DNA from 4 places in the Mesorhizobium sp. M4A.F.Ca.ET.022.05.2.1 genome. Region 1 is predicted to be linked to each of the others. Evidence: predicted binding sites of a transcription regulator. Region 1 holds the regulator's gene; each other region holds the start of a gene.
What was found. Region 1 encodes PhoB, which activates phosphate uptake and scavenging genes when phosphate is short. Its sites were predicted from a motif close to TGTCATNNANCTGTCAT; they were not measured.
Positions count from the first base shown of each region.

Region 2: phnC (phosphonate ABC transporter ATP-binding protein) is a predicted target of PhoB. The motif match lies at 3,137-3,153, and genes of this name have one in related genera.
Region 3: EN745_RS16680 (YdcH family protein) is a predicted target of PhoB. The motif match lies at 2,355-2,371, and genes of this name have one in related genera.
Region 4: EN745_RS12770 (acetoacetate decarboxylase) is a predicted target of PhoB. The motif match lies at 1,967-1,983, and genes of this name have one in related genera.

Region 1 is NZ_RZOJ01000281.1:342-6,131, forward strand. Features, by position in the region: partial or broken gene EN745_RS24510 (ABC transporter permease subunit) at 1-48, shown strand, start outside; gene pstB (phosphate ABC transporter ATP-binding protein PstB) at 64-888, shown strand; gene phoU (phosphate signaling complex protein PhoU) at 912-1,622, shown strand; gene phoB (phosphate regulon transcriptional regulator PhoB) at 1,642-2,331, shown strand; gene EN745_RS24530 (ROK family protein) at 2,335-3,579, opposite strand; gene xylF (D-xylose ABC transporter substrate-binding protein) at 3,846-4,886, shown strand; gene EN745_RS24540 (sugar ABC transporter permease) at 5,045-5,790, shown strand, end outside.
Region 2 is NZ_RZOJ01000095.1:10,754-16,543, forward strand. Features, by position in the region: gene phnK (phosphonate C-P lyase system protein PhnK) at 1-596, shown strand, start outside; gene phnL (phosphonate C-P lyase system protein PhnL) at 910-1,617, shown strand; partial or broken gene EN745_RS13295 (DapH/DapD/GlmU-related protein) at 1,614-2,227, shown strand; gene EN745_RS13300 (DUF1868 domain-containing protein) at 2,332-3,042, shown strand; gene phnC (phosphonate ABC transporter ATP-binding protein) at 3,225-4,082, shown strand; gene phnD (phosphonate ABC transporter substrate-binding protein) at 4,246-5,154, shown strand; partial or broken gene EN745_RS13315 (ABC transporter permease) at 5,212-5,790, shown strand, end outside.
Region 3 is NZ_RZOJ01000137.1:145-5,934, forward strand. Features, by position in the region: partial or broken gene EN745_RS16670 (lytic transglycosylase domain-containing protein) at 1-514, opposite strand, end outside; gene ispG (flavodoxin-dependent (E)-4-hydroxy-3-methylbut-2-enyl-diphosphate synthase) at 520-1,770, opposite strand; gene EN745_RS16680 (YdcH family protein) at 2,106-2,285, opposite strand; gene EN745_RS16685 (YdcH family protein) at 2,527-2,730, shown strand; gene EN745_RS16690 (IclR family transcriptional regulator) at 2,761-3,552, opposite strand; gene EN745_RS16695 (transporter substrate-binding domain-containing protein) at 3,664-4,545, shown strand; gene EN745_RS16700 (amino acid ABC transporter permease) at 4,642-5,307, shown strand; gene EN745_RS16705 (amino acid ABC transporter permease) at 5,309-5,790, shown strand, end outside.
Region 4 is NZ_RZOJ01000089.1:11,124-16,913, reverse strand. Features, by position in the region: gene EN745_RS12775 (patatin-like phospholipase family protein) at 1-1,117, opposite strand, end outside; gene EN745_RS12770 (acetoacetate decarboxylase) at 1,110-1,898, opposite strand; gene EN745_RS12765 (3-hydroxybutyrate dehydrogenase) at 2,123-2,911, shown strand; gene EN745_RS12760 (sulfurtransferase/chromate resistance protein) at 3,070-3,888, shown strand; gene chrA (chromate efflux transporter) at 3,885-5,273, shown strand; gene EN745_RS12750 (multicopper oxidase family protein) at 5,477-5,790, shown strand, end outside.

The DNA of each region.
Region 1 (5,790 bases):
AACATCACAGCGATCGTGCTCAGGCGCCGGTTCGAACGGCGCTGGTAAAAGAAGGCATCTGGTATGAACATCATGACCGAACAGTCTCTTGAAAACGCAGTGGGCGACAAGATGAACGCCAAGTCGAACGAAGTGATCAAGATGCGCGGCGACAAGGTCGGCGTGTTCTACGGCGAAAAGCAGGCGCTGTTCGACGTCAATCTCGACGTCCGCCTCAATCAGGTGACGGCGCTGATCGGACCTTCGGGCTGCGGCAAGTCGACCTTCCTGCGCTGCCTCAACCGCATGAACGACACCATCGACTCGGCGCGCGTGACCGGCAAGATCACGCTGGACGAGGAGGATATCTACGACAAGAACATCGACGTCGTGGAGCTCAGGGCTCGCGTCGGCATGGTGTTCCAGAAGCCCAACCCGTTCCCGAAGTCGATCTACGAGAATGTCGCCTACGGCCCGCGCATCCATGGGCTGGCCAAGCGCAAGGCCGACATGGACCAGATCGTCGAATCCAGTCTGAAGAAGGCGGCGATCTGGAACGAGGTGAAGGACCGCCTGCACGAGCCCGGCACCGGCCTGTCCGGCGGCCAGCAGCAACGCCTGTGCATCGCCCGCGCCATCGCCGTGTCGCCGGAAGTGATCCTGATGGACGAGCCCTGCTCGGCGCTCGACCCGATCGCCACCGCCCGTGTCGAGGAGCTGATCGACGAGCTGCGCCAGAACTACACGATCGTCATCGTCACCCACTCGATGCAGCAGGCGGCCCGCGTGTCGCAGCGCACGGCGATGTTCCATCTCGGCTACCTGGTCGAGGAGGGCGCCACCGACAAGATGTTCACCAACCCCGACGACAAACGCACCCAGGACTACATCACCGGCCGGTTCGGCTGATTTCCACGCACGAGGACAGGATCATGGGTGAACATCATACGGTTGCGTCTTTCGACGAGGATCTGGGAGCGATCAGCAAGCTGATCGCTGACATGGGCGATCTCGCCCGCTCGATGGTCGCCGGCTCGACGCGCGCGCTGCTCAATTCCGACAATGCCCTGGCGCAGCGCGTTGTTTCCGACGACGCCATCATGGATGCACGCCAGCGCGAACTCGACGACCGCGCCATCACGCTGATCGCCAAGCGGCAGCCGATGGCCAACGATCTGCGCGCCGTGGTCGGCTCCATCCGTATGGCGGGCGACCTCGAACGCATCGGCGACCTCGCCAAGAACATCGCCAAGCGTGTCGGTACCGTCGGCCTCAGCGTCACGCCGCGTGATCTCTCGCATTCCATCGACGGCATGGCGCAGCTTGTGCTGGTCCAGGTGCAGGGCGTCATCGAGCAATATGCCGCCGCGGATGCCGCGGCGCTTGCCAAGCTCCGCAACGACGACGAACGCATCGACGTCAAATACACCTCGGTGTTCCGGGAGCTCCTGACCTACATGATGGAAGATCCGCGCAACATCACCGCTTGCACGCATCTTCTGTTCTGCGCCAAGAACCTGGAGCGCATCGGCGACCATGTCACCAACATTGCCGAGAACGCCTACTACGTGCTGACCGGTCAGCAACTGCCCGCCAATCGTCCGAAGCTGGACGAGACGGCGATGTCGGCGCCGGCGGCCTGAGAAGAAGGGTGACCGGCTGATGATCGCGCCACGCATCATGGTGGTGGAGGACGAGGAGCCGCTGGGGGTGCTGCTCCGCTACAATCTGGAATCGGAAGGCTACCAGGTCGAGGTGGTCACACGCGGCGACGAGGCCGAGATCCGGCTGCAGGAAAACGTGCCCGATTTGCTGGTGCTCGACTGGATGGTGCCGGCGGTTTCCGGCATCGAGCTCTGCCGGCGCCTCAGGATGCGGCCGGAGACCGAGCGGCTGCCGATCATCATGCTGACGGCGCGCGGCGAGGAAAGCGACCGGGTGCGCGGCCTTTCGACCGGCGCCGACGACTATCTGGTCAAGCCGTTCTCTACGCCGGAGTTCATGGCGCGGGTGAAGGCGCTGCTACGCCGCGCCAAGCCGGAAGTCCTGTCCAGCATGCTCAAGGTCGGCGACATCGTGCTCGATCGCGAGTCGCATCGCGTTTACCGCAAGAAGAGCGAGATCCGGCTCGGCCCGACCGAATTCCGGCTGCTCGAATTCATGATGCGGCATCCCGGCCGGGTGTTCTCGCGCAGCCAGCTGCTCGACAATGTCTGGGGCGAGACGATCTACATCGACGAGCGCACCGTGGACGTGCATGTCGGGCGCTTGCGCAAGGCGGTCAACAATGGCCGCATGCCGGATGTCATCCGCACCATACGCGGCGCGGGCTACGCGATCAGGGAAGATTGACGCTCAGGCCACGCTCTTCCCGACGGCGCTGCCTTTCGCCTGGACGCCTGGTGCGAAAATCTCCTGGTCGACGAAGGTCAGCGCGCGCATGGCGCAGCCCTCGCGGATCAGCGGCAGTTCGTTCGGCTCGGTGTCGAACGAGATCGATTTCGAATGCTGGCCGCCGGCGGTCTGGGCGATCGCCTCGCGCAGCGCCGGCTCGATCAGGTCGAAGGCGGCGGCGCTGACGCCGACCATGGCGACGGGTGCGGGATCGATCAGCGCGAACAGGCTGCCGAGGCCGAAGCCGAGCGCCTCGCCGGCCTTGCGATAGGCTTGGCGCTCCGGACCGTCGCCGGCGCGCGCCCGCGCGGCGAGCGAGCGCATGTCGGCGTCGCTGACATCGACCGGCTCGGCGTCCTCGCCCATCTCCTTGGCATTGCGCCAGATGGCGTAGTTGCCGGCATAGGCCTCGACGCAGCCGCGCCGCCCGCAGCGGCAGAGCGCGCCGCCCGGCCGGTGGATCATATGGCCGAATTCGCCGCCCGAGGAATGGGTGCCGGTGAACAGCTCTCCCTTCAGCACCAGCCCCATGCCGATGCCGTGCGACAGCAGGATGGCGATGAAGTCGTCGCGGTAGCGGTCAGGGTCACGCCACTGCAAGGCCACCGCCATCATGTTGCAGTCATTCTCCATGGTAGCCGGAACGCCGAATTCGGCTTCCAGTATGTCGGCGAAGGCGATGTCGGTCTGCGGCGTGATCGGCGACCACAACATGGCGCGGGCATGGGTGTCGGTGATGCCCTGGATGCCCATGGCGATGCGGGCGACGCCGCGGACGTCGAGATCGGGATCCTCGAAGCGGCGCCGGACGATGGCCACGCATTCGCCGATCAGCTCGTCGCGCGGCATGATCGCCGTATCGAGGCGGCGCTGCTCTTCGGCAATGACCTGTCCGGCATAGTCGATGACGGCGACGGAAAGGAAGTTCAGCGACAGGACCACCGTCATCACTGCGGTGGCTTCCGGATTGAGCGCCAGCCCGACCTGCGGCCGACCGCGCTTCAGCGAAACAGCCTCATTTGCCTTGCTCTCGGTCAGGATGCCTTCCTGGATCAGGTCGGACGAGATCGCCGAGATGGTCGAATGGCTGAGGCCGGTGGTGGCGGCGATCTCGGTCCGCGACGGCTGGCCGGCGCGGCGCACGGCCGAAATCACCATCGCCCGGTTGCGTCGGCGCAGATCGTCGTGGCGGATTCCAACCGACATGCCCTATTTCCTCCCGGTCGTCGCGGCCGTTTTTGATCTCAAGGGGCCGTCGGCGGACACCATATGAATTGTGGCAGAAGCGGGCCGGCCTGTCATTTATTTATTACGGAGCTCGAAAAAAATTCGCAGGGGCGTCAGAATCCAGCAGAATCAATGTTGACAGCGCTCCGGCGTTGGATCACTATTTTTTCGAGGCTCGAAAAAAAGCCTCTATGCCGGCCTCAGGGCCAGTCTGGGTCGCGCCGCAATGGCGCAGGGAGGATATCATGAAGAAATTCGCAGCCGCCATGCTGGCGGGTGTCGCCATGTCGTTGACGCTCGCGTCGGTCGCCGAGGCGAAGGACAAGGTGATCGGTGTTTCCTGGTCGAACTTCCAGGAAGAACGCTGGAAGACCGATGAAGCGGCGATGAAGAAGGCCATCGAGGCGGCCGGCGACAAGTATATTTCCGCCGACGCGCAGTCCAATCCGGGCAAGCAGCTGACCGACGTCGAAAGCCTGATATCGCAGGGCGCCAACGCCCTGATCGTGCTGGCGCAGGACGCCTCCGCGGTCGGACCGGCGGTGCAGAAGGCGCTGGACGAAGGCATTCCGGTCGTCGGCTACGATCGGCTGATCGAGAACAAGGACGTCTTCTACCTGACCTTCGACAACAAGGAAGTCGGCCGCATGCAGGCCCGCGAAGTGTTCAAGGTCAAGCCGGAAGGCAACTATGTCTTCATCAAGGGCTCGGGCGCCGACCCGAACGCCGATTTCCTGTTCGCCGGCTCCATGGAGGTGCTGAAGGAAGCCATCGACGGCGGCAAGGTCAAGAATGTCGGCGAGGCCTATACGGATGGCTGGCTGCCGGCCAACGCGCAGAAGAACATGGAGCAGTTCCTGACCGCCAACGACAACAAGGTCGATGCGGTGGTGGCGGCCAATGACGGCACCGCCGGCGGCGTCGTCGCCGCGCTGACGGCGCAGGGCCTCGCCGGGACCGTTCCGGTGTCGGGCCAGGACGGCGACCACGCCGCGCTGAACCGCATAGCGCTCGGCACGCAGACCGTGTCGGTGTGGAAGGACGCGCGCGAGCTCGGCAAGAACGCCGCCGAGATCGCCTCGGCGCTCGCCGACGGCAAGAAGATGACAGACATCGCCGGCGTCAAGGATTTCACCACGCCGGGCGGCAACACCGTCAAGTCGCTGTTCCTGACGCCGGTGGCGATCACCAAGGACAACCTCAACGTGGTCATCGACGCGGGCTGGATCAAGAAGGACGAAGTCTGCGCCGGCGTTGCCGCCGGCGCCGTCGCCGCCTGCAACTGAGGCAGGCCTTCCGGTTTGAAGACTCGGCGCCGCGGCCCAAGGGCCGCGGCGTCCATCGAGCTTCGCTTCGCAACGGCTTCCGGCTTCAAGTGAGCCGGGAAAGCCAATAGAATCATGTTCCGGCAACCGCGCCAGACGGCAACCGGTGGGAGGAAATCATGACCGATACGACCTCAAGCACGGTCGCCGCGGACCGGGCACGCGCAGCCGAACTCAGCGCCGCCGGACGGTTCCTCAAGGCAACCGAACTCGACACGCGCATGCTCGGCATGGTCGGCGCGCTGCTGGTCATCTGGATCGGCATCCACGTCCTGTCGGGCGGGCTCTTCCTGACCCCGCGCAACCTTTGGAACCTGTCGGTGCAGACCTCCTCGGTGGCGATCATGGCGACCGGTATGGTGCTGGTCATCGTCATGCGCAACATCGACCTTTCCGTCGGCTCCGTCGAAGGCGTGGTCGGCATGATCATGGGCGTGGCGCAGGCCGAATTCCTCATTCGAGTCATTGGCTTCCAGTTCGGCAATCCGTGGCTCTGGATCATCGCGCTCGCCGCCGGCGTGGTGCTTGGCCTGGCGATCGGCGCGTTCCAGGGCTTCATCATCGCCTACATGGAGGTGCCGGCCTTCATCGTCACGCTGGGTGGCCTGCTGGTCTGGCGCGGCATGGCCTGGATGATCACCAGCGGCCGCACGGTCGCGCCGCTCGACGCCACTTTCCAGCTGATGGGCGGCGGACCGCGCGGCTCGATCGGCGCCACAGCCAGCTGGGTCGTCGGCGTCGTCGCCTGCGCGGCGGCCGCTTTCGCGCTGCTCAACGGCCGCTCGCAGCGCAAGCGGTTCAATTTCCCGCTGCGCCCGGTATGGGCCGAAATCTTCCTCGGCATCGTCGCCTGCGCTGCCATCCT
Region 2 (5,790 bases), on a different contig from region 1:
GCACCGCCAGCTACCGCATGCGCGACGGCCAATGGCGCGAGCTTTACCGCATGAGCGAGGCCGAGCGTCGCTTCCTGATGCGCACCGACTGGGGTTTTGTCCACCAGAACCCGGCCGATGGCCTGCGCATGACGGTGTCGGCAGGCGCCAATGTCGGCGAGCGGCTGATGGCCGTCGGCGACCGCCACTACGGAAAAATCCGCGCAACCGCCGTCGACTGGCTGTCGCGCGTCGAGATCGACGAGGACCGCATCGACGACGAGCCGCGCGCCTTTTCCGGCGGCATGCGCCAGCGCCTGCAGATCGCCCGCAACCTCGTCACCGGGCCGCGCCTCGTGTTCATGGACGAACCGACCGGCGGCCTCGACGTCTCGGTGCAGGCGCGCCTGCTCGACCTGCTGCGCGGGCTGGTCACCGACCTTGGCCTGGCGGCCATCGTCGTCACCCACGACCTCGCCGTGGCGCGGCTACTGTCGCAGCGCATGATGGTGATGAAGGACGGTCACGTCGTCGAAAGCGGCCTGACCGACCGCGTCCTCGACGACCCGCGCGCGCCCTATACGCAGTTGCTTGTTTCTTCGATTTTGCAGGTGTGATGATGGCGCCAAGTCACCCCCCTCTGTCACGGGCTATCTGCAATGTTGGAGATTGGCGAAACCGCACGAGGCCGCCCCTTCTCCCCGTCACTATACGGGGAGAAGTGCCCGGCAGGCCGATGAGGGGCGGCGCTGACGTGGCGGGAATGCGCGCGGACGCCAATGCCGTCCCAGGAGCGTCGCCCAGCGCAGAGCACTTCAGCTGGACCTCGGCGCTGCCCCTCATTGTCCAGCCGGACATTTCTCCCCGTATAGTGACGGGGAGAAAGGGCCATATTCTCCCGCCGATCGGCGACAATAGGAAGACCTTCTGATGCCCACCCCTCTCGTTGTCTCCGATGTCGCCAAAAGCTTCACCATGCACCTGCGCGATGGCATCCGGCTGCCGGTCGTCGCCGGCGTGTCCTTCTCGATCCGCGCCGGCGAATGCGCCGTGCTCGGCGGCCCGTCCGGCGCGGGAAAAAGCTCGATCCTCAAGATGCTCTACGGCAACTACGCCGTCGACGAGGGCCAGATCATCGTCCAGCACGAGAACGGCCTGATCGATCTCGCCAGCGCCAGCCCGCGCACGGTGCTTGCCGTGCGCCGGCAAACGATTGGCTATGTCAGCCAGTTCCTGCGCACCGTGCCGCGCGTCTCGGCGCTCGACGTCGTTGCCGAGCCGCTGGTCGAGCGTGGCGAGGAGCGCGGGGCAGCGCGCGACAAGGCGCGCGCCTTGCTGGCGCAGCTCAACCTGCCGGAAAAGCTCTGGGCGTTGCCGCCGGCGACCTTCTCCGGCGGCGAGCAGCAGCGCGTCAACATCGCGCGCGGCTTCATCACCGAGCATCCGGTCCTGCTGCTCGACGAGCCGACCGCCTCGCTCGATGCCAGGAACCGCGATGTGGTGGTCGAGTTGATCGCCGCCAAGAAGGTGGCGGGCGTCGCCTTGCTCGGCATTTTCCACGACCAGGATGTGCGCGAGGCGGTCGCCGACCGCATCATCGACGTCACCGCCTTCGCCGCCGGAAAGATCGCGGCATGACAAGGAAACTGTCGGAAACACCGCTGGTTCATCCGACCGCGCAGGTCGAGAATTCGACGCTCGGCCGCTGGACCGAGATCGCCGATCGCAGCCGGGTCTCGGAAAGCGAGCTCGGCGACTATTCCTACATGATGCAGGATTGCGCCGTCTGGTGCGCGACCATTCGCAAGTTCTCCAACATCGCGGCCAGCGTGCGCATCAATGCCACCAACCATCCGACCTGGCGGCCGACGCTGCACCACTTCACCTACCGCGCCTCCGACTATTGGGACGACGCCGAGCACGAAAGCGAATTCTTCGCAGAGCGCCGTGCGAAACGCGTCACCATCGGCCACGACACCTGGCTTGGCCATGGCTCGACCATCCTGCCCGGCGTCACTGTCGGCGATGGCGCGGCGGTCGGCGCCGGCGCCGTGGTGTCGAAGGATGTTGCGCCTTACACCATCGTCGGCGGCGTGCCGGCGAAGCCGATCCGCGAGCGTTTCGACCGTCGCACCCCGAGCGCTACCAGGCGCTCGCCTGGTGGGACTGGGACCATGCAAGGCTGCGTGCTTCGCTCGACGATTTCCGCGCGCTTTCAGCCGAGGCGTTTCTCGAAAAATATAGCTGACGTCACCGATGTTCCCGTGTGCGTCATTGCCAGGGACGGACGCTGGAATTTCATATCCCTGACACAGGATTAGGTCACGAGGCGGTCTTTCTCTGGAGATCGCAATGCTCGATTTGGTCAGACCCTCGCTCGCCGGTTTCTTCGAAGGCACCAACCCGACGCCTCCGGTGCATCTCGGCACCCGTTACGACGCGGCGGGCAACTTCCTCCTGGAGCCTGGCAACACGGTCGTCAGCCACCTCGTCAACGGCTCGCCCTCCGAAGCGGCGGTCATCGAGGTGCGCGAGCGCATGCGCGCCATGCTTGACGCCGACCGGCTTGCCTTCACCCCGGTCTCTAGCCTGCACATGACGTTGTTCCAAGGCATCATCGAGCGCCGCCGCCGGCTCCCCTATTGGCCTCGGGATGTGGCGCTCGACACCGGCATCGACGGCATGACCCGCCTTTATCTGGAGCGCCTGGAAGGCTTCCAGGGGAGCGGCGCGTTCAGGATAAGAGCCATCGGCGTCACCCCGAACGGCCTTACCGTTGCCGGCGCCTCGGACGAAGACCGGCGCATCCTCCAGGCCTGGCGCGATGCACTGTCGGTGCCGTTCGGCTACCGCCACCCCGACCATGACACCTACGTCTTCCACATCACCTTCGCCTACCAGATCCGCCGCCTTGCCGACGAGCGCGCGGCGGCCTGGCAGGACCTGTTCGACGATTGCCTGTCCTTCCTCGACCGCGAGGCGCCGGTCATCGAACTCAATCCGCCGGCCTTTTGCAGTTTCCGCGACATGAAGCATTTCGAGGAGCTCCTGGTCCTCGGTTGAGCCCATGCATGGCGCCCAAAAGTGCCTAGCGATTTGGGACAACGACATGCAGGCATTCCGGCTCTGGGCCCTAGCCTGTGGGCGGTAACAAAACTGACATCAATCCGACACGGCAGGTTCATGGCGTTGCGCTAGCCAAGGTTAACAGACCTTCAAAGCGCGACTGGACTGGAGCTTTGCCCATGTCAGCAACATCCGCCACGCTCGAAATCCGCGGTGTCACCCGACGATTCGGCAAGAACACCGCGGTCAGCGCTGTCGACCTGTCGATCCCGCAGGGCCAGATGGTCGGCATCATCGGCCGCTCCGGCGCCGGCAAATCGACGCTTCTGCGCATGATCAACCGTCTCATCGACCCCAGCCAGGGGTCGATTTTTTTTGACGGCGCCGAAGTCTCCCGCCTGCAGGGTTCGCCGCTGCGGCGCTGGCAGCGCGACTGCGCCATGATCTTCCAGCAGTTCAACCTGGTACCGCGCCTCGACGTGCTGACCAACGTGCTGCTCGGCCGGCTAAACCACCGCTCGACGCTCTCCAACCTGTTCGGCATGTTCTCGCGCAGCGAATGCGCCGAGGCGGTAGCGGCGCTCGAGCGCCTCGACATCGCCCGCACCGCGCTGCAGCCGGCTGGCACGCTGTCCGGCGGCCAGCAGCAGCGCGTGGCGATCGCGCGCGCCATGATGCAACAGCCGAGGGTGCTGCTCGCCGACGAGCCGATCGCCTCGCTCGACCCGCTCAACGCCAAGGTGGTGATGGACTCGCTGCAGGACATCAACCTGCGCGAAGGCATCACCGTCATCACCAATCTGCACACGCTGGACACGGCGCGGGCCTATTGCAACCGCATCATCGGCATGGCCGCCGGCAAGGTCGTGTTCGACGGCGCGCCCGAGGATCTCGACCGCGACGCCGTGCGTCTTGTCTATAGTGCGGACAGCAATGGCGCCGATATCTCCGAGGCCATCACGTCGACCAGCGTCAACTTCAAGCCGAAGATTACCGCATCCGCCGGACCGCTCGAGCCCGCATTCCCCGGCTACTAGTCGATGTTTGCGAACCGTCCGCGCTGACGAAGAGCGGCAACCGGTTCGGCAAGGATCATGGCCAAGAAAACGAGCAACCCGGATCGCCCGCCCGCGTCAAAGGCAGCTGTCAAAAATTCGAACGTCGCCGGCGCGAGGCCGGAACAACAGGAGAGAGATCCAAATGTTTAGGAAGATGGTTTTTGGCGCCGTATCACTGCTCGCCATCGCGACGAGCGCTGCTCATGCCGCTGACCTCAAGGAATTCCGCGTCGGCATCCTTGGCGGCGAAAACGAGACGGACCGGCTGCGCAACTACCAGTGCCTGGCCGACCATTTGAAGGCAGAATTCGGCTTCGAGAAGGTCTCGCTGTTCCCGGCCGCCGACTACGACGGCGTCATCCAGGGCCTGCTCGGCGGCACGCTCGACTTCGCCGAGCTCGGCGCTTCCGGCTATGCCAGCGTCTATATCAAGGACCCCAAGGCGGTCACCCCGATCCTCACCACCCAGCAGACCGACGGCGCCACCGGCTACTATTCGATCGGCCTGGCGCTGAAGTCGTCGGGGATCACCGACATCAAGTCGGCCAAGGGCAAGAAGCTCGGCTATGCCGACCCGGACTCGACCTCCGGCTATCTGATCCCGCTGACCCAGATTCCGAAGGACACCGGCCAGTCGAACGAGGCCTTCTTCGCCTCGACCCAGTTCAACGGCGGCCATGAGAACAACATCCTCGCCGTCCGCGACGGCAAGGTCGACGTCGCGGTGGACGATTCCTCCGGCATCGGCGATTTCAAGAACGGCTATACCTCCGGCACCTTCCACAAGGAAGTCGCCAAGGGCGCCGTCGATCCGAACGACTTCGTCGAGGTCTGGCGCTCCGGCCTGATCCCGAACGGCCCGCTGGTCGTGCGCACCGCGCTCGGCGACGACATGACCGCCAAACTCACCGCCTTCTTCACCGCGCTGCCGACCAAGGACAAGGCCTGCTTCGAGGGCGTCGAGGGCGGCGACTTCACCGGCTACGTTCCGGTCAAGCCGGACTTCTACAATGTCATCGTCGAAGCCCGCAAAGCCGCGATCGGCGGCTGACGGCATCAGGAAAAAGGGCGGCGGTCAAAAACGCCGCCCTTTTTGCATCTCCCGATCATGACTTCAGCGACAATCCATTCCGATGCGACCCGCCTGGCGGCCGATGCCTGGCGGCGCCAGACGTCGTTGCGCCGGCTTTACACCGGCCTCGGTGTCGGCCTGCTTCTCGTCGCCATGTGCGCGACCATGTGGTTCGCCGACGAGGCCAATGCCGGCCACTTCTTCGAACGGCTGCCGCATTTGCTGGATTTCCTGAGCTGGCTGATCCCCAAGGACTGGAACGACGTCTGGCGGGCGCTGTTCGACGTCGCCTCGCCGCATGACATCGGCACGCAGGAATTCAACTTCCCACTCGGCCGCGTCTACGTCTGGGGCGGTTTCTACATTCCCGAATATTTTGAGCTGATGCTGACCACGGTCAACGTGGCGCTGGTCTCGACCTTCATCGGTTTTGTCTTCGCCGTGCCCTTCTCCTTCATCGCCGCGCGCAACCTGACGCCGAGCCCGGCGCTCAGGCTCGTCGTCAAGCGCTTCATGGAACTGCTGCGCGCCTTTCCGGAGATCGTCATTGCCGGGCTGTTCGCGGCCATCGTCTCGATCGGCCCGGTCGCCGCCATCATCGCCATCGGCCTGCAT
Region 3 (5,790 bases), on a different contig from region 1:
GCTCGATCTTGCCGGCATAGGAGGCATCCGAGAATTTGTCGACCGGCTCGCCCATGACGTCGAAGACGTAGCTCTCGGTCTCCATCGGCAGGAAGCCGCCGGAGCCGAGCCAGCGCGACACGCGGTTCTCGCCGGCGTTGTAGGCGGCGGCCGCCAGGCCGAGATTGCCGTAGCTAACCTTCATTTCGGCAAGGTATTTCGCCGAGGCGGGAATAGCCTGCTCGATGTCGAAAGGGTTGGCCAATCCCCGCATCTTTGCCGTACCCGGCATGAACTGGGCAATGCCTTCGGCGCCAACGGGGCTCACCGCATTGGGATCGAACCGGCTCTCCTTCCAGATCAGCCGGGCGAAGAAATCCTTAGGCAGGCCGTTGCCGACGGCGTGCGCCTCGATCAGATTGCAGACCTTGCCGATGAGCCGCTGCTTGGCGGACGGCGGCGGATCGGCTTGTGCTGTTGCAGCCCAGCCCGCCACGCAAAACAGGATCAGCGTCGCCCTCAGGAAACGCCGCATCAGGTCTACTCCGCAGCGGCTTTGCCGCGTCCGTAGCGCTGCTCGATATAGTCGGTGACCATCTTCTCGAAATCCTGGGCGATCGAAGGACCGCGCAGGGTCGCCGCCTTTTTGCCGTCGACGAACACCGGCGCCGTCGGCGTCTCGCCGGTGCCGGGCAGCGATATGCCGATATCGGCATGCTTGGATTCGCCGGGACCGTTGACGATGCAGCCCATCACCGCGACCTTGAGGTTCTCGACCCCTGGATATTTCTCGCGCCACACCGGCATGTTCTTGCGGAGATCGGCCTGGATGTTCTGGGCGAGTTCCTGGAATACCGTCGAGGTGGTGCGGCCGCAGCCGGGGCAAGCCGCGACGATCGGCACGAACTGGCGGAAGCCCATCGTCTGCAGCAGTTCCTGCGACACCTGCACCTCGCGCGTGCGGTCGCCGTTCGGCTCCGGCGTCAGCGAGATGCGGATCGTGTCGCCGATGCCTTGCTGCAGCAGGATGCCCATGGCAGCCGACGAGGCGACGATGCCCTTCGTGCCCATGCCGGCCTCGGTGAGGCCGAGATGCAGCGCATGGTTGGAGCGGGTGGCGAGCTCGGTGTAGACGGCGATCAGGTCCTGTACGCCGCTCACCTTGGCCGACAGGATGATCTTATCGCGGCCAAGGCCAATCTCTTCGGCCATCTCTGCCGACAGGATCGCCGACTGCACGATCGCCTCGCGGGTGACCTCCTGCGCGGTGAGCGGAAAGCCTTGCGCCTGGTTCTCGTCCATCAGCCGCGTCAGCAGTTCCTGGTCGAGCGAGCCCCAGTTGACGCCGATGCGCACCGGCTTGTCGTATTTGATCGCCATCTCGACGATCGCGGCGAACTGCCGGTCCTTCTTGTCCTTGAAGCCGACATTGCCGGGATTGATGCGGTATTTCGCCAGCGCCTCGGCGCAGGCCGGATGGTCAGCAAGCAGCTTGTGGCCGATATAGTGGAAATCGCCGACCAGCGGCACATTGATGCCGAGCCGCGCCAACCGGTCGCGGATGGCGGGTACGGCGGCGGCGCTTTCGTCACGGTCGACGGTGATACGCACGATCTCGGAGCCGGCGCGGTGCAGCGCCGCGACCTGGGCGACCGTCTGATCGACATCGGCAGTGTCGGTGTTGGTCATCGACTGCACGACGACAGGCGCGCCGCCGCCGACGATCACGCCGCCAACGTCGACGCCGACCGATGCGCGGCGCGGGAAGGGGGAAGAAAAATATCCGGTCATGCCGGCACCTTTTGCTCAGAGCATAGCGTGCTCAAGGGTCCGGGCATGAGGTGGAGGAGCAAAGATGGCTTGTCAATGGCAATGGGTGGGCGAAAAGCCGCAATCGGCGCGGCGGCGATGCGACCGTTGCGCACCGCCGTGGCCGACTGCTGAGCCAATTCACATGTCGAGATGAATGGCGGGAGCAGTCTAGACGGCGCCCGATGCACGCAATTCGCGTGCCTGAAGCGACCGGATCTTCTGTCGGGACAAAAAACAGAACATCTCCGGTGACAGGACTGCCACCGGAAAGATGATAGCGCGCCGAAGGCGGCGCGGCTTTTGTTAGAGGAGCGTCAGTGCGTCGTCGGTTTCGCCTTCAGCTTTTCAATCTCGTCCTTGATTGCCAGCTTGCGCCGCTTGAGATTCACGATTTCGAGGTCGTCGACCGATGGATGGTTCATCGCATCGGTGAGCTCGCGTTCGATGTCACCGTGTTTCCGCTGCAACTCATCAAGATGGGATGCAAGAGACATGATTGGTTCTCCCTTTCATGGTTTCCTCGATTGCAGCCGCCAAAATGCGCCCACCGCCAGTCCGCATCTGTGACAGCACGATGACACTTTGCCACCAACCAATCCCGATGTCGAATACCCTGTGGTAGCATTCCACGACAATGTGAAATGTGATATGAGCGGCGCGCCGGTTGCAAAACCCCACCGGCCCCGCCCAATCAGGCCCATCTCTTGGGCGCCGCAGACGTGCAGACGGTAGAGAATGTCCGAACAGGAACAGGCCGAGATCCGGCTCGAATTTTCCCGCCTGAAGCAGGAACACGCCGATTTCGACGCCGCCATCAATGCGATGATCGCAACCGGCTGCGACCCCCTGCAGATTCAGCGCATGAAGAAGAAGAAACTCTTCCTCAAGGACCGGCTGATGGCGCTGGAAGATCGCATCATCCCCGACATCATCGCCTGACCGATGGCCGGGCCTCGCGGCCCGATCGGCTCACGCCGCGATCGACAGCCGTGCCGCGCGCTCACGCAGAAGGGCGATGAGTTCGCCTGTCCGCTCCTCGGATGTGTCTATCGGAACGACCAGGCACATCGTTGCCTCGACCTTGCCCGGCGCCGAAAAAACCGGCGCGGCCAGGCATTTGGTGTAGGCGTCGACGAGCCCTGAGGTCACGCAATAGCCCGTGGCCCGTGCCTTGCCGATGTCGTCGATGAAATCGTCGAGTTCGAGCTTGCGGCCGTCCGGCAGAATGAGGTCGCCCTCGGTAATCATGGCTTCGATCCGGCCCCGTTCGAAGCCCGCAAGCAGCAGCCTGCCGGAAGCGGTCCAGGGGAGCGGTATCTGCAGGCCGGTGGCCGAGCTGATGCGGAACGGCCTCGTGCCGGGACTGGAATGGATGATCGTGTAGCGGCCGCTCTGCAGCATGCACAATTCGGATGTCTCGCCCGTCTCCTGTGACAGGTTGTCGACCTCCTGGCGGCCCCTCCGCAGCAGGTCGTTGCCGCGCACATAGTCCATTCCATAGAGATAGAGCTTCTTGCCGAAATAGACGCGGTTGCCGTCACCGGCCATTTCCAGGAGCCCCGCGTCGACCAGCGAGCGCACCAGCGTATAGGTGGTCGAACGCGGCGCGTTCACGCCCTTGGCGAGATCGCCGATGCCGATCGCGCGCTGTGTCGTGTGCAGGTACTCCAGGATCTCCAGCACCCGGTTGAGGCCTTTCTCGCGTGAGACCTTGTCCTCGTTCGGACTCTGCCGATCCATGACGTCATTGCCATCTTGCATTGCTGATTTCCGGTGCTAGTATCTGTCTTGTACAAGATACACGTGTCTTTTGTAAGAGACAATCAGATGGAATGCACGTGTATCTGCAAAGGGGAATGAAAGGAGGTCGCCGTGAACGACACATCCAAAAGGCGTGAATTTCTGAAACTGGGAATGGCCGGACTGGCAACGGCCGGCGTGATGAGCGTGGCGGCGACGGTCGATGCGAAAAAGGCGGCCGCGCAGGCAGCACCAGACAGCTTGCTGCGTACGGTGCTCGATCGCGGCAAGCTGATCGTCGGCACCGGCAGCACCAACGCGCCCTGGCATTTCGAGGACGATGCCGGGGAGCTTGTCGGCATGGACATCACCATGGGCCGGATCCTGGCCAAGGGCCTGTTCGACGATCCGACCAAGGTCGAGTTCGTCATGCAGGACCCGGCGCAGCGCATTCCGAACGTTACCACCAACAAGGTGGACATCACCATCCAGTTCATGACCATGACGGCCCAGCGTTCGCAGTTGATCAACTTCTCGCGGCCCTACTATGTCGAAGGCGTCGCCCTGCTGACCTTGCCGGGAGCCGAAAACAAGACCTTCGACAAATTGCTTGCCGCCGGTTCGGCGACCCGCGTCTCGATCCTGCAGAACGTCGATGCCGAAACCTCGGTCCGTTTCGCCCTGCCGCAGGCTCAGGTGATGCAGATCGACACTCAGGCCAACGTGCTGCAGGCGCTGGAATCCAAGCGCGTCGACGCCGCCGCCGTCGATCTCTCGACTGTGCGCTGGCTCGCCTCGCGCAATCCCGACAAATACTTCGACGCCGGCAAGAGCTGGTACTCGATGCTCTACGGCGCCGCGCTTCGGCAGGGCGATCTCGACTGGCTGACCTTTGTCAACCAGACCTTCACCATCGCCATGTTCGGCCACGAAACGGCGCTCTACGACGCCGCCTTCAAGGACTATTTCGGGCTGGAGCCGCCGGCGCGTCATCCGGGCTTCCCGGTCATCTGATGCCGTCGGGGAAAGGGTGTTTCCGGCACCCTTCCATCCCCTCCCAGCGCGGCGCGGCCTCTTCGCGCCGCGCCGGATATTTTGAGGCCAACGCATATGGGCTACGCGCTCAATTTCAACCTGATCTGGCGCCATTTCGACAAGCTGTGGGGCGGGCTGCTGCTCAGTCTCGAGCTTGCCGTGATCTCGATCGCCATCGGCATCGTCATCGGGCTGGTGCTGGCGGTCTGGTACGTTTCGGCCGGACGCACGGTGCGGGCGATCATCGCCGCCTATGTCGAGTTCATCCGCAACGTGCCGCTGATCCTGCTGGTCTATCTGGTCTTCTACGGTCTGCCGACTGTGATCGATATCGCCTACAGCGCGCCGACCTCGTTTGTCCTGACACTGTCGGTCTATAGCGGCGCCTACCTGGTCGAAGTCTTCCGTTCCGGCCTCGAGGCCGTGCCGCGCGGCCAACTCGATGCCGGCAAGGCGATCGGCCTGACCCCATGGCAACGGCTGCTGCATGTGCGTCTGCCGACGATGCTGCGCATCACGCTGCCGGCGCTCTCCAACACCTTCATCTCGCTGTTCAAGGACACCTCGATCGCCTCGGTCATCTCGGTGCCCGAGCTCACCTACGGCGCCCAGTGGATCAACTTCAACACCTTCCGCATCGTCGAAGTCTACCTGGTCACCACGGCGATGTATCTGGTGACCGGCTATGTGCTGCTTTTCGCGCTCAGGCTCGTCGAGCGCCGGTTCAGGGCGGCACGCTGACATGCTGAGCCAGATCCTCTACGCCGTGCCGTTCCTCGCCCAGGGCTTCGCCATCACCCTGTGGGTGTCGCTGCTGGTCGTGGTGCTTTCGCTTATCGCCGGTGTCGCGCTCGGCGTCGGCCTGGTCTATGGCCCCGCCCCGCTGCGCTGGGCGGTGCGCATCTTCAGCGACACCATCCGCGGCATCCCGATTTTGGTGTTGATGTTCTTTGTCTATTACGGCCTGCCCGCGATCGGGCTTCACCTGCAGTCCTTCTGGGCCGCGGTGCTGGCGCTCACGCTGTTCAAGACGGCGCAGGTCGTCGAATATCTGCGCGGCGCCGTCGCCTCAATCCCCAAGGGCCAGTCCGAAGCGGCGATGGCGATCGGGCTGACCTTCCGCCAGCAGCTGACCTACGTCATCTTTCCGCAGGCCTTCAGGCGCTTCCTGCCGCCTTGGATCAATGGCGTCACCGACGCGGTCAAGGGCAGCGCGCTGGTCTC
Region 4 (5,790 bases), on a different contig from region 1:
CGGCATTGGTCGGCAGCGTCAGCCACTGGCGGTGGCGCAGTGTGCGCTCGGTGTCCTCCAGCCCCATCTCCCAATGTTCGCGCATCGAGGTGCCGGAGAACTCGTAGTCCTTGGCGTGGCCCTCGTAGCCCTTGTGCTGGTAGATCAGGTGGACGATGTTGACGACGCCGGCGTCGGAATAATCGGCGATCAGATCCCTCTCACCCTCCTTCAGCAGTTCGGGGGGAACGCGCTTCAGCGCGTCGAGCAGCTTCATCTTCAGCGCATGGATGCGCTGGAAATTGTCGGTGTTCTGGCGCGTGCGGCTGGAATACATGATGTCCTTGTGGCGCGACAGCACGTCGGCCATGCCGCGCGGCAAGGCGCCACGCGCGCTGAACAGGTCGACCTGGAACACCAGCGAGGAGCGGTCTTCTTCCTGGTCGAGCAGATATTGCAGCGGCGTGTTGGAGACGATGCCGCCGTCCCAGTAATATTCACCCTCGATGCGGATCGAGGGGAAAGCCGGCGGCAGCGCGCCGCTCGCCATGATGTGCTCCGGGCCGATGCGCACCTTGTCGGTGTCGAAATAGACGAAGTTGCCGGTCCTGACATTGACCGCGCCGACGCTCAGCCGCTTCCTGCCGTCGTTGAGGATGTCGAAGTCGATCAGGCTTTCCAGCGTGTCCTTGAGCTCGGCGGTGTTGTAGAAGCTGGTCGCGCCCTCGGCGCCCGGCTGCTCGAACCAGGGATTGGGCGAGCGAGGCTTGAAGAAGCCGGGCTGGCCCATCATCATCGTCATCCACGAAGAGGTGCGGTTGCGGATGTCGCGATAGATGTCGCCCTCTGGCGTATAGGCCCAGATCTTGCGCCCGGAGATCGTCTGCCAGAACTGCTCCAGCCGCTCCAGCCTACGGCTCGGCTCGTTGCCGGCGATGATCGAGGCGTTGATGGCGCCGATCGACACGCCGGAGAGCCAGGTCGGCTCGCAGCCGGCATCGGACAGCGCCTGGTAGACTCCAGCCTGATAGGCGCCGAGCGCGCCGCCGCCCTGGAACACCAGGGCGATGCGGTCATACTGCGCCGTTATTTCCTCGATCGAGGCGGCGACCGCCTTGTTTCGGGTGCGTTCAAGCACGGGCCTTCTCCGGCTGGGTTGCGTTCGCCCAGGAATGGCCGCGGTCGGCGAGATAGTCATGGACGACTTCGCCCAGCCCAAGCGTAAGGTCGGCGGTGAAGTGGACGGCCGACACGATGTCCAGCACCGGCAGCTTCGCCACGTCGGCCATGACATGAGGGCGAAGGTCGAGCGCGGCCGGCGCCGTCCAGGCCTCCTTCAGCGTCACGTCGGTAAGGTAGTAGCGAACCAGCTCGCAGATGCGCGGCGTGCCGTCGACATGCGGGATGATCTTGATGAGGAAGTTGGGCGCGGCGAGCGAGGCGAGCACCTGGTCGTGGTCGGCCTCCTGGTGCTTGTAACCCATCGTGCTGGTGGCGCATAGGACGCTGCCATAGTGCAAGGTGCCGACAACCACCTCGCCCTCATGCACGATCTTGGGGCTGGCGAGCTTCTTCGGGAAACCCCAGAGCTCGCGGCCGCCGGCGATCGGCGCATCGTCGTCGAGATACATGGAATGGACATAGCCGCCGTGCTGGCCCTTGTAGCGCACGGGGATGACCTGGCCGGTCTCGGTATAGTCGCCGAAGCCGGTCGAATCCGGCATGCGGATGAACTCGTACTTGACCAGCGGCTCGTCGATCTCCAGCGGCGCCGGCACGACCGCCTCCAGCGCCTCGCGTGTCGTGCGGTAGGTGATGATGATGTATTCGCGGTCGAAGAAACGGTAAGGCCCGGGCGGGAATGATGGATTGGTGAGCGGCATCGCATAGGCGCGCTTCACGACGTCGTCGATTTTCAAGCTATTTACCCATCGGTTGCAGGAATAATACGCTCGAAACGCGCAGGAGGACTATGTTGCACGGCACCATGACAGTGCCATGTCATCGACCTTGAGGCCAGCACGCAGTCTCCTTTACAGCATCACAACATTGTAATCGCACCACATATGGTCATGACATTGTTATGTTGCGGCGCACAAACTATGTGCGGAAATATCCCCTTCAATCCTGTCGCGAGATCATCATGGGTTCCCTTTCCTCGAAGAACGCCCTCGTCACCGGCTCTACCAGCGGTATCGGCCTGGCAATCGCCCGCGCCTTTGCCGCCGAGGGCGCCAATGTCACCATCAACGGCCTCGGTGACGCAGCTGATATCGAGCAGGAGCGCGCCGGCATCGAGAAGGATTTCGGCGTCAAGTGCCGCTATTCCGATGCCAACATGATGGACGGCGCGGCCGTCAGCGCCATGGTGCGCGAGGCCGATGCGGCTTTCGGCAGCCTCGACATCCTGGTCAACAATGCCGGCATCCAGCATGTCGCGCCGATCGACGAGTTTCCCGACGACAAATGGGAAGCGATCATCCGCATCAACCTGCTGGCGGCCTTCTACGCCATCAAGGCGGCACTTCCCGGCATGAAGGCGCGCAAATGGGGCCGTGTCATCAACACGGCTTCCGCGCATGCGCTGGTCGCCTCGCCGTTCAAGTCGGCCTATGTCTCGGCCAAGCACGGGATTGCGGGCCTGACCAAGACGGTGGCGCTCGAAGTCGCCCAGGCAGGCATCACCGTCAACGCCATCGCGCCCGGCTATGTCTGGACGCCGCTGGTCGAAAAGCAGATCCCCGACACGATGAAGGCGCGCGGCATGACCGAGGAGCAGGTCAAGCACGACGTGCTGCTCGCCGCGCAGCCGACCAAGGAATTTGTCACCGTGGACGAGCTCGCCGCGCTGGCGCTGTTCCTGTGCTCGGACGCGGCCAAGCAGATCACCGGCACCACCCTGCCGATGGATGGCGGCTGGACGGCGCAGTAAGCGTCGCAACCGCCGCGAGTATGGCTCGCGGAAGCTCATTCCTTGACAAGGGCGAGGGATCGTTCCAGCATCCTGGGCAAGGGGTTCCCCGCGACGACCCCGTGAGGCGTCAGCCCAACGTTCGCGTCCAAACTCTCTTTGTTCTGGAGGTGGACGCCATGCCGTCAACAACCGAAATCACCGTACAGCAACTTTCTCGTCTCGCCGGCCTGCCGGATGCGCCCGTCCTCGTCGACGTGCGCGTCGAGGAGGATTATCAAGCCGATCCGCGCCTGCTGCCGGCATCCAGCCGGCGCGATTTCAGGACCGTCCCGACCTGGGCGGCGGAGTTCACCGGCTCCAGGGTCGTCGTCATCTGCCAGAAGGGCCAAAAACTCTCGCAAGGCGTCGCCGCGTGGCTGCGCCATGAAGGGATAGCGGCGGAATCGCTGGAAGGTGGCTTCGAGGCCTGGGCGGCGGCCAAGGCGCCGCTGGTCACGGCCGGCGCGATTCCGCCCCGTGACGACAAGGGCCGCACGGTCTGGGTGACGCGGGCGCGGCCCAAGGTCGACCGCATCGCCTGCCCATGGCTGATCCGCCGCTTCGTCGATCCCAATGCGGTGTTCCTGTTCGTCGATGCGGCCGAGGTGCCGGCGGTGGCCGACCGCTTTGCGGCGGTTCCCTTCGACATCGACAATGTGTTCTGGAGCCATCGCGGCGAGCGCTGCACCTTCGACACGATGATCGAGGAATTCGGGCTGCGCTCCGAGGCCCTCGATCGCCTGGCCTTGATCGTGCGCGCCGCCGATACGGCACGGCTCGACATGGTGCCGCAAGCGGCGGGCTTCCTTGCCGCCTCGCTTGGCCTGTCACGCATGTTCCGCGACGATCTCGAGCAGCTCGAGGCGGGCATGCTCATCTACGATTCCTTCTTCAGATGGTGCCGCGACGCCACCGAGGAAACGCACAACTGGCCGAGCGGGAGCAAGCCGTTATGAACGACCTCATGGCGGGCAACGATGCCGAGACCGCCCGTGTGCCGCCGGCGCCGAGTTTCAGGGAGGCGGTGCGGCTGTGGGCCAGGATCGGGCTGCTCTCCTTCGGCGGGCCGGCCGGGCAGATCGCCCTGATGCACAAGGAACTGGTCGAGGAGCGCCGCTGGATTGGCGAGCAGCGTTTCCTGCATGCGCTCAATTATTGCATGCTCCTGCCTGGTCCCGAGGCGCAGCAGCTTGCCGTCTATGTCGGCTGGCTGCTGCACCGGACCGCCGGCGGTCTCGTCGCAGGCATCCTGTTCGTGCTGCCGGGGGCGCTGGTGATGCTAGGCCTCAGCAGCTTCTACATGCTCTACAATGATGCGCCGGTCATCGAGGCGCTGTTTTTCGGCGTCAAGGCGGCGGTGCTGGCGGTGGTGGTCGAGGCCGTCATCCGCATCGGCAAGCGGGCGCTCAAGAACCGGGTGATGGTGGCGATCGCGGTCGCCGCCTTCCTCGCCATCTATGTCGTCAAGCTGCCGTTCCCGCTGATCATCCTGCTGGCCGGACTGGCTGGCTGGGTCGGCAACCGCGTCGCGCCGGCCCTGTTTTCCGGGTCGGCGCATGGCAAGAGTGGCGTTGCCGACGACAGCAAGGGCGCCGTCGACCTGATGTTCGAGCGCGGCGAACTCGAGCACACCAGGCCGACGAAGTGGCACGCGCCGCGCACCATCGCCATCTGGCTGCCGATCTGGCTCGGGCCGGTGGCGCTGATCGCGGCGCTGACCGGACCGGCCAGCGTCTGGTCGCAACTAGGCAGCTTCTTCAGCGTCATGGCGGTCGTCACCTTCGGGGGCGCCTATGCGGTTCTCGCCTATGTCGCGCAAGCGGCGGTGTCGTCGTTCGGCTGGCTGGCGCCCGGCGAAATGGTCGATGGGCTCGGCCTTGCCGAGACGACGCCCGGGCCGCTCATCCTGGTGCTGCAGTTCGTTGGTTTCGTCGCCGCATACCGGCACGCCGGCGCGATAAACCCGCTGCTCGGCGGGGCGCTCGGATCGCTGCTGACCTTGTGGGTGACCTTCGTGCCCTGCTTCTTCTGGATCTTTCTCGGCGCGCCCTACATCGAACAGCTACGGCAGAACAAGGCGCTGTCGGCGGCGCTCGGCGCGATCACCGCGGCCGTCGTCGGCGTGGTGATGAACCTGGCGCTTTGGTTCGCGCTGCATGTCGTCTTCGGCACGGTGCGCAGCGTCGGCCTGGGCATGGAGATCCCGGTGCTGTCGTCGCTCGACTGGCGCGCCGCGCTGCTTTCGATCGCAGCGATGGTCGCCATGCTCAGGCTCGGGGTCGGCATGCTTCCGACGCTGGCCGCATCGGCGCTGGCGGGGCTGGCGTTGCAGGCGCTTTGACGCCTGCGCCATCACGGCGGCACGCTGCAAGACGGCGGCGCATCGGTCTGGCGGCAACCGGTGCGGCCATCACGGCAGGGTGATTTCCAGTCCGATCGAACGACGTGGTGTTGTCGGCGGGCAGCATCGGGGGCTACACGCTTTATGCGCGTGTGCCGCAATGAGGCCCGGTGCCACGATTGTCTTTCGAGTTGGAACGCAGCATGACGCTACTGACGCGCCGCAACCTTCTGAAAACCACGGCGGTGGCCGGCGCGGCCGGTATCGGGCTGTGCGCCATGGGCAGGTTCGCCAGCCGGGCCTTGGCCAGGCCCGATCCGGTGATGCTGAAGACGGCGAGGATCGAGGCGAAGCTGATGGATGTCGGCCAGACCAGGGATGTGCTCACCTATGGCGAGGCCGGCATGCCGCCAGTGCTCAGGATGAAGAAGGGTGAGCCCTTCGCCGCGCGGCTGATCAACGGCATCGACGATCCGACGACGATCCATTGGCACGGCATCCGCGTTCCCAACAAGAT